3 linked regions of the Methylomonas sp. 11b genome follow. Each later gene encodes a partner of the first gene's protein in a complex. Links are inferred from orthologs where the notes say so. Each region holds a gene or a part of one and is shown in the gene's direction. Other genes may lie near its edges.

What was found. Proteins that work in one complex are often made in the same cells at the same time.
Region 2: the proteins of METH11B_RS0110615 (region 1) and dnaX are in contact, whole or in part, in a cryo-EM structure (PDB 8GIZ), measured with the Escherichia coli proteins. The link is inferred for Methylomonas sp. 11b from one-to-one orthologs.
Region 3: the proteins of METH11B_RS0110615 (region 1) and dnaN are in contact, whole or in part, in a cryo-EM structure (PDB 8GIZ), measured with the Escherichia coli proteins. The link is inferred for Methylomonas sp. 11b from one-to-one orthologs.

The regions. Positions count from the first base shown.
Region 1 is NZ_KI911557.1:2,201,624-2,204,765, reverse strand. The notes cover bases 1-3,000. They hold METH11B_RS0110615 (DNA polymerase III subunit delta'), read left to right. Parts: upstream 1-999; coding sequence 1,000-2,001; downstream 2,002-3,000. Other genes in these bases: METH11B_RS0110605 (TatD family hydrolase), read left to right, coding at 2,407-3,000; METH11B_RS0110610 (PilZ domain-containing protein), read left to right, coding at 2,006-2,359; tmk (dTMP kinase), read left to right, coding at 375-1,007; mltG (endolytic transglycosylase MltG), read left to right, coding at 1-378. Outside these bases: more of METH11B_RS0110605, read left to right, coding at 3,001-3,142. UniProt on the Escherichia coli protein: Part of the beta sliding clamp loading complex, which hydrolyzes ATP to load the beta clamp onto primed DNA to form the DNA replication pre-initiation complex.
Region 2 is NZ_KI911557.1:3,748,813-3,751,777, forward strand. It holds dnaX (DNA polymerase III subunit gamma/tau), read left to right. Parts: upstream 1-666; coding sequence 667-2,265; downstream 2,266-2,965. Other genes in the region: sppA (signal peptide peptidase SppA), read left to right, coding at 1-421; METH11B_RS0117985 (YbaB/EbfC family nucleoid-associated protein), read left to right, coding at 2,283-2,606; recR (recombination mediator RecR), read left to right, coding at 2,609-2,965. UniProt on the Escherichia coli protein: Part of the beta sliding clamp loading complex, which hydrolyzes ATP to load the beta clamp onto primed DNA to form the DNA replication pre-initiation complex.
Region 3 is NZ_KI911557.1:3,150,120-3,152,993, forward strand. It holds dnaN (DNA polymerase III subunit beta), read left to right. Parts: upstream 1-822; coding sequence 823-1,926; downstream 1,927-2,874. Other genes in the region: dnaA (chromosomal replication initiator protein DnaA), read left to right, coding at 1-633; recF (DNA replication/repair protein RecF), read left to right, coding at 1,941-2,874. UniProt on the Escherichia coli protein: Confers DNA tethering and processivity to DNA polymerases and other proteins. Acts as a clamp, forming a ring around DNA (a reaction catalyzed by the clamp-loading complex) which diffuses in an ATP-independent manner freely and bidirectionally along dsDNA.

The DNA.
Region 1 (3,142 bases):
GCTTTGATTTTGGCATCTATCGTCGAAAAGGAGACCGGCGCCGGCGAAGAGCGGAGAAAAATCGCCGGGGTATTTGCTCGGCGCTTGAAGAAAGGCATGTTGTTGCAAACCGACCCGACTGTCATCTACGGCATGGGCGATGACTACCACGGTGATATCCGGCATAAGGATTTGCGCGAACATACACCCTACAACACCTACGTCATCGAAGGACTGCCGCCTACACCGATTGCGATGCCTGGTAAGCAAGCCATCGTTGCTGCTTTACATCCCGATAATAGCGATGCCTTGTTTTTTGTCGCCCGCGGCAATGGCCGCCATGCCTTTTCTTCGACCTTGGCGGAACACGAAAAATACGTCGATCAATATCAACGATGACACGCGGACGATTTATCACGCTGGAAGGTGGCGAAGGCGTCGGCAAGTCCACCAATCTGCAATTTATCAAGCAACTGTTGGAAGAACGGGGTATTCCCTTCGTGCTGACGCGTGAGCCGGGCGGCACCGGCATTGCCGAAAAGATTCGTGGGATTTTGTTGGAACGGCAAGCGGAAAGTTTGACCGAGCAGGCCGAGTTGTTGCTGGTATTCGCGGCCCGCGCCCAACATATTCAACAGGTGATTTTGCCAGCTTTGCAGCAAGGGCAGTGGGTGGTGTGTGACCGTTTTACTGATGCCACCTATGCCTACCAAGGTGGTGGCCGGAATATGGATCTGCAAACCATCGCTTGGTTGGAAAAAGCCGTACAAGGTACCCTGAGGCCGGATTTGACATTTGTGTTCGACGCGCCGATAGAAGTCGGTATGCTGCGCGCCAAGCACAGAGGCGAGTTGGACCGCTTCGAAACCGAACAGTTGGCGTTTTTCGACCGGGTCCGGCAAACGTATTTACAACGCGCCGCCACGGATTTGCAGCGCTATAAGATCATCGATGCCAGCTTACCGTTAAGCGAAGTGCAGCAGCAATTGCGCCGCGAGTTGGCGGGATTGTGGGGCATTAATGCCTAGCCGAATCGGGCTTTATCCCTGGCAACACGAGAACTGGCGGCAGTTGCACGGTTATATCGAACAGCAACGCATCCCGCAAGCCTTGCTGTTTTCCGGTGCGGTCGGGCAGGGCAAACAGCATTTGGCCGAGTATTATGCACGGACCTTGTTGTGTCACGCGCCGTTAGCCGATGCTAGCGCGTGCGGTCATTGTGTCGGTTGCAATTTATTCGATGCGCAAACTAATCCCGATTTTTTGATGATAGCGCCCGACGAACCCGGCAAAGCCATCGGTATCGATAAAATCAGGCAACTGATTGTGAAGCTGGCTTTGAAACCGCAGTACGATCATGCCTATAGAGTCGTGATCATTCAGCCGGCTGACGCATTGAACACAGCTTCGGCGAATGCGTTTTTGAAGTGTCTGGAAGAGCCGACCGAACGGACTTGTTTGTTGTTGATCAGCGAGCAACCGAGCCGATTGCCGGCGACAATCCGTAGCCGTTGCCAGAAAATCGATTGCGCAACGCCCGCGCGCGAACTGGCGATGCTATGGTTGCAGCAGCAGGGTGTCGGAGAACAAACCGAGTTGTTATTAAAACTGGCCCAAGGCTCGCCGCTGTTGGCTAAGCATTACGCCGAACAGAATATGATTCAGCTCAGGCAGCAGTATTTCGAGGCTTGGTTGCAGATTGCGCAAGGCAAGGAAAATTTGTTGACGGTAGCCGAGCTCTGGCAAAAGCAGGAAAAAATCGATTTGGCAGTGGTTTTGCTGTGGATGGCAAGCTGGGTCGCGGACATAGTCAAATACGCGTACCGGGCGGAATCGCCGGCGCTTGCCAATCCGGATCTGAAAAATGCCTTGCAAGCCCTTGCCGAGCGGCTAGAATTGAAACGCCTATATCGGTTTTACGATAATGTGCTTACCACCAAGTCGCAACTGAACACGCAACTTAATAAACAATTGATGGTCGAGCAGCTATTGATTAGTTGGTCGCAACTGAATAGACAATAAGCGTATGGCAGAATCAGCAGCACCCAGACAAGGTATCTTGTCCTTATCGATCAAGGATAAAAATGCGCTGTATGCGGCGTACATGCCGTTCGTGAAAAACGGCGGTTTGTTTATTCCGACCAAGCGCGAATACGAGATGGGTGAGGAAGTGTTCATGTTGCTGAACTTAATGGACGAAACCGAGCGCTTGCCGATTGCCGGCAAAATTATCTGGAAGACCCCGGCGGGTGCCGAGGGCTACCGTGCAGCCGGCATTGGCGTGCAATTTAGTGATCAGGATGGCGGTGCGGCGCGTAACAAAATTGAAACCTATTTGGCTGGCGCATTAGAATCTGATCGTTCCACGCATACCATGTAAACTGTTTGGCGGGCGGGCTTTGCCGCTGTCTTTACTTTCCTAAACTCATGTTTATCGACTCACACTGTCATCTCGACCGTATCGATTTAGCGCCCTACGCTAATGATTTCAATACCTTTGTGCAAGCGGCTCGCGCGGCCAAGGTCCGGCATATGCTGTGTATTGCCATCGATATGGAAGCCTATCCGGCCATGCTGGAGCAAGTCATGCCGTATTCGGATATCTCCTTGTCGGTGGGCGTGCATCCTAATGTTCATGATGGGCGTGAGCCCACGCTAGATGATTTGCTACAGTTGGCCGATAACGAAAAAGTGATCGCCATTGGTGAGACGGGACTGGACTATTTTCGTAGCGAAGGCGATCTGGAATGGCAGTTTGAACGGTTTCGCACCCATATTGCCGCAGCCAAGACACTCAACAAGCCTTTAATTATCCATACCCGCGAAGCTGGCCACGATTCCTTGGATGTGCTGCGGGAAGAAGGCGCGGATCAGGTTGGGGGCATCATTCACTGCTTTACCGAGGATTGGGCGTATGCGGAAAAAGCTTTGGATTTGAATTTCTATATCTCTTTTTCAGGCATCGTGACCTTCAAGAACGCGGAAGCCATCAAGGATGTGGCGCGTAAAATACCAGCCGACCGTTTTCTGATTGAAACCGACTCGCCGTATCTCGCGCCGGTGCCGTATCGCGGTAAACCGAATTATCCGACCTATGTCCGCTATGTGGCGGAACATATTGCTGATTTGCGCGGGACCTCTGTCGAAGCTATTGCCGAGCAGT
Region 2 (2,965 bases), 1.5 Mb from region 1 along the record:
TACCGATGTGTTGGACAAACTGGGCGTGGAGCGGCGCTTGTTGACCGCCGGCGCGCACAAAGCCATGCTCGATCCGTTCTCGCCGGTCAATCAGCAAGAAAGCAAGCATATGCAGTCATTGCTGGATCAAGTACACCAACAATTCATCGGTGCGGTGCGGGAAGGACGCGGCAAACGTTTGAAGGAAGTCGAAGCGCCGGAGATGTTCTCCGGGCTGATTTGGACCGGTACGGAAGGCGTCAGGCTGGGGTTGGCGGACGATTTCGGCAGCGTTGATAGTGTCGCGCGCGACCAGTTCGGCACCGAGGAAAAAGTAAACTTTACCCCGCAGGAGCGCTTGATCGACCGCTTGGCCGGCAAGTTCGGCGCCTCGTTCGGTCATGCCATTGCCAGCAGTTTGCCTATTCCGGCAATACAGTAGCCGAGGGGCGTTGTCGGAGTTATTTACTTAATTTTGGCAAGACAGTTGCTTATCTGTTGGCTTTTATGGATAATGCGCAACTCTTCAGCGTCTTGCTGATGTTTTATGGTTACTGTGTCGGTCCTCTCGCAACGATACGCTGTAAACCCCGCCAGGTCCGGAAGGAAGCAACGGTAGCAGCGGACTCGTGTGCCGGGATGTGGCTGGCGCAGTAGCCGCCCAACTCTTGCCTTTCCGCGTTGCTAATGGCTTATCAGGTTCTTGCCAGAAAATGGCGTCCCAGCAACTTCACCCAGCTTGTCGGTCAGGAGCATGTCAGCCAATCGCTAATGCACGCCTTGCAACATGATAGATTGCATCATGCCTATCTGTTCACCGGCACGCGCGGCGTTGGCAAAACCACGGTGGCGCGGATTCTCGCCAAAGCCATCAACTGCGAAAATCTGAAAGATTTTAATCCCTGCGGCGAATGCCAGGTGTGCCGGGATTTCGAACAGGGCCGGTTTATGGACTTGATCGAAGTCGATGCCGCCTCCCGCACCAAAGTCGAAGATACCCGCGATCTGCTCGACAACGCTCAGTACGCCCCCAATCAAGGTCGCTACAAAGTCTATTTGATCGACGAAGTGCACATGCTGTCCGGGCATAGCTTTAACGCCCTGTTAAAGACCCTGGAAGAGCCGCCGCCGCACGTCAAGTTTCTGCTGGCTACTACCGATCCGCATAAAATTCCGGTCACGGTATTGTCGCGCTGCTTGCAATTCAATTTGAAGCGGCTGTTGCCGGAGCAAATCGATGCGCAGATGCAGTTTATTTTGGGCCAGGAGCAAATCGCTTTCGAGCCTGCTGCGCTAAAAATGTTGGGCCGAGCCGCCGACGGCAGCTTGCGAGATGGCTTGAGTCTGCTGGATCAGGCTATCGTTTACGGTAGCGGCAGCGTCGCCACGGAAGCGGTGATCGGCATGCTCGGTACCGTCGCGCAGCAACCCATCGACGATATTTTGCAAGCGCTGGCTGCTGGTGATGCGCGGAGGTTACTGGCAAAAATTGCCGATGTGGCGGAATTGACGCCCGATTTTGCAGATATTTTGCAACAGATGCTGCGAGTGTTGCATCGGGTAGCGCTGTTACAGCAAATGCCGGATTTCGTCGATCAGGAATTCGATAAACAGTTACTGGATACGCTGGCCCAGAGCTTATTGCCGGAAGATGTGCAACTGTATTATCAGATTTGTTTGATCGGCCAACGCGATCTGCCGCTGGCGCCCGATCCGCGCAGCGGGTTTGAAATGGTGATGTTGCGGATGCTGACTTTTCGGCCGCAAGCCGCAGAAGCGCAAGCGCTTGAGCCCATCAAACCGGTTGTCGTTAAACCGAATGCTAGTGTATCGGCGCCGGCTGCGGCGGTGGCGACCGAGGCCAGGCATATCGACGAGCCGCGTCCTACATCGGTCTCGCAAACTACCAATCCGGGCAATTGGACCGAGATTATCGCTGCGTTGAATATCAGCGGCCGTACCCGCGAACTTGCGAATAATTGCGTGTTGGACGGTATAGACGACAGCAGTTGTCGCTTGCTGCTCGATCCGAGCTTCCAGCAGATCGGTACTAAAGCCGAGGACAATCTAAGGGTAGCGTTGCAAAATTATTACGGTAAACCCTTAAAACTGGTCATAAGCAAGCAAGCAGAGCAGCAAATGACGCCTGCGCTGGAAATTCAAAAAGCCCGCGAAGATCGGCAGCAAGCGGCGGTGGATAGCATTAACACCGATGAAAATGTACAGGCTTTGAAAGACACCTTTGGCGCCAGAATCATGCCTGGTAGTATCGAACCGCTGAATTAAATATTGGAGAGACGATGATGAAAAATGCGCTAGCGGGCATCATGCAACAAGCCCAAAAAATGCAGGACAACTTAAAAAAAGCCCAGGAAGAACTGGGGGCGATGGAAGTACACGGCGAATCCGGCGGCGGCTTGGTGACGATTGTGATGACCGGCAAACGCGAGGTGCGTAAGGTCAGTATCGATCCATCCCTGGTCGGCGACGACAAGGATATGCTGGAAGACTTGGTGGCGGCGGCGATCAACGACGCCGTGCATAAAGTCGGCAAAATGAAAAAAGAAAAAATGGCCGACGTCACAGCCGGCATCCCGATTCCGCCCGGTTTCCAAATGCCGTTCTAAACATGCAAAACCAGGGTTTGCTGAAAGAGTTGATCCAAAGCCTGTGCTGCCTGCCCGGCGTCGGGCCGAAATCGGCGCAACGCATGGCTTTTCATCTGTTGCAGCGCAACCGCGACGGCGGCATGCAGCTAAGCAAAATGCTTGCGAAAGCCATCGCCGAAGTCGGCCACTGCCGCGAGTGTCGGACCTTGACCGAAGCGGAATTGTGCGAGGTCTGCGCCAACCCGTTACGCGATTCGGAAACCTTGTGTGTAGTCGAAAGTCCGGCCGATGTATGGGTGATCGATCAAGCTACCACCTTCAAAGGCAAATACTTTGTGCTGCATGGCCGCTTGTCGCCGTTGGATGGCATCGGTCCC
Region 3 (2,874 bases), 950 kb from region 1 along the record:
CTGGATAACAAACATCAGGTGGTTTTGACCTGCGATAAGTATCCGAAAGAAATCGATGGCTTGGAAGACCGTTTGAAATCGCGCTTCGGTTGGGGCTTGCCGGTGGCGATAGAACCGCCGGATCTGGAAACTCGTGCGGCGATTTTGATCAAAAAAGCGCAACAAGTTGGCGTGGATCTGGATCAAGACATAGCCTTCTTCATTGCGAAACGCATACCTTCCAATGTTAGAGATTTGGAAGGTGCGTTGCGTAGAGTAGTAGCCAACTCGCAATTTACCGGTCGCGATATCACCTTGGAATTTACCAAGGAAGCGCTGCACGATTTGATCAGCTTGCAAGACAAGTTGATCAGTATCGACAACATTCAAAAAACCGTAGCCGACTATTTCAAGATTAGAGTGGCCGATTTATCGTCAAAAAACCGCAAACAATCCATCACCCGTCCTAGACAAGTAGCTATGTGCCTGGCCAGAGAACTGACCTCGCACAGTTATCCGGAAATTGGCGATGCTTTTGGTGGACGCGACCACACTACCGTCATCAATGCCTGCAAGCGTGTGGCTGAGTTGAAAGACGACGATGTGAAGATGGCGGAAGATTACAAAAACCTGTTGAGAACCTTATCGCATTAATTGCGTGTAAGTTGTGGATAAAGTGTGCCGAAAATAGCCTATCCAGCTTATCCAAAAACCCCATACAAGCTAAAACGGTATCTGACAACAATGTTTGATACATGCTAAGATTTTGATTTAAATTAGATAAAACCGGTTTTCCACAGCTTTTTGTTTACTTAGTAGTAACAATATATAAAAGATATTTATATGAAATTTATTATTAGCAGAGATCAAATCTTGCCACCGCTGCAACAAATCGTCAGCGTTATCGAGAAACGGCAGACCATGCCGATTCTGTCCAATGTGTTGTTGCAGGCTAGCGACGAGCAGTTGGTGATGACCGGTACAGATACGGAAATTCAGATTGTTGCTAAGTTAAATATCGAATCAATAGCGCATTCCGGGGAAATAACGGTTCCTGCTAGAAAGTTTCTGGATATTTGCCGCTTATTACCAAACGGCGCGGAAATTCACTTTGAATTGCAAGACGATAAAGTTAAGGTCGTTTCCGGCCGCAGCCGGTTTTCTTTGAGTACTTTACCGGCGGAACATTATCCGGAGTTCAACGAGTCCGAGTTTGAACATAGCTTTTTGCTCAATGCCGGCAAATTCAAGAAAGCGCTGGATAAAACCGTGTTTTGCATGGCCAATCAGGACGTACGCTATTACTTGAACGGCTTGTTACTGAATGTCAGCAATTCCAAACTTAAACTGGTCGCGTCCGATGGCCATCGTTTGTCGATTTATGAAGACGATATTGGCCAAGCGACCGGCTATGAATCCCGCATCATCATGCCCAGAAAAGCGGTGCAGGAATTGAGTCGTTTGCTGGACGATGCAGACGCAGAATTGAACATCCAGTTTTCCAGCAACAACATCCGAATTTATTACAAGGATGTAGTGTTCTCGTCAAAGCTGATCGATGCCAAATTCCCGGATTTCAGTAAAGTGTTCAATCAAAGTTTTATGAGTCCGTTGTTGATCCAAAAACAAGTCTTGAGAGATGCGTTAACGCGGGTAGCGATTCTGTCCAATGAAAAGTACAAAGGTGTGACTTTCGATATTTCCGGCGATTTGTTGAAACTCAGTACCCATAATCCCGAGCATGACGAGGCCGAGGAAGAATTGATCATCGATTATCAAGGCGAGCCGTTGAGCATCTCGTTTAATTCGCAATATATGCTGGATGCAGTATCCAACTTGGATTCAGAAATGGCGGTGCTGACCATAGCCGGCAACGCCAGCAGTTGTTTCATCGAAGAACCTGAACAACCTTTGTTTAAATTTATTGTCATGCCAATGCGGATGTAGGTCGTTTAGCGATTATGACCTTGTTAAAGCTGGATGTGCTGTCGGTTAGAAACATCCATTCCGCAAGCATCTCGCCGTCGCCCGCCATTAATTTGATCACCGGCGCCAATGCCAGCGGCAAGAGTTCGCTGCTGGAAGCCATTTTTATTTTGGGTAGATCTCGCTCGTTTAGAACTACCCATACCAAGCAGGCCATTGCTTTCGAGCAGTCGCAATTGACCGTTTCCGCGCAAAATCGGGAACAGTCCGGTTCGGTCAGTACGCTGGGGATACAGATTGATAACAAACAGTGCCAGATCCGCATCGATCAGGAAGATCGACAAAAAGCTGATTTGGCGTACGCATTGCCAGTGCAATTGATTCATCCCAAGAGTTATCGCTTGCTAGACTCCGGACCGCAAATCCGTAGAGAGTTTTTGGATTGGGGTATTTTTAATCAACACAAAAACTTTTTGCCCTGTTGGCGCAAGTTTAATAAGGCTTTGCAACAACGTAATGCTTTGTTGAAAACCCGGCAACTGAAACAGCTTCCGGCTTGGGATAAGGAACTTGTGGAATATGGGCAGGTGATTAACGAGTTTCGTTTGGCCTATGTAGCAAGCTTGCAACCGGTGTTTTTAGAAATGGCTAGCCACTTCTTAAATAAGGAGGATGTTGATTTACGCTTCTTGCCCGGCTGGGATGATAGGCAATCCCTAGACTTAATTTTGAAAAACGATCTGGTGCGAGACATACGCTACGGCTTTACCCATAGCGGACCGCACCGAGCGGACTTTCAGACTTACCAAAACAAAAGACTGGCTAAAGACTATCTGTCACGCGGACAACAAAAGCTCTTAGTTTTGGCACTTATGTTGGCACAAGTGACCTTATTGAATCAGGAAAGCCCATATTCCTGCTGCATCTTAATAGACGACCTCGCGTCCGAATTGGATACAGAAAACCGGG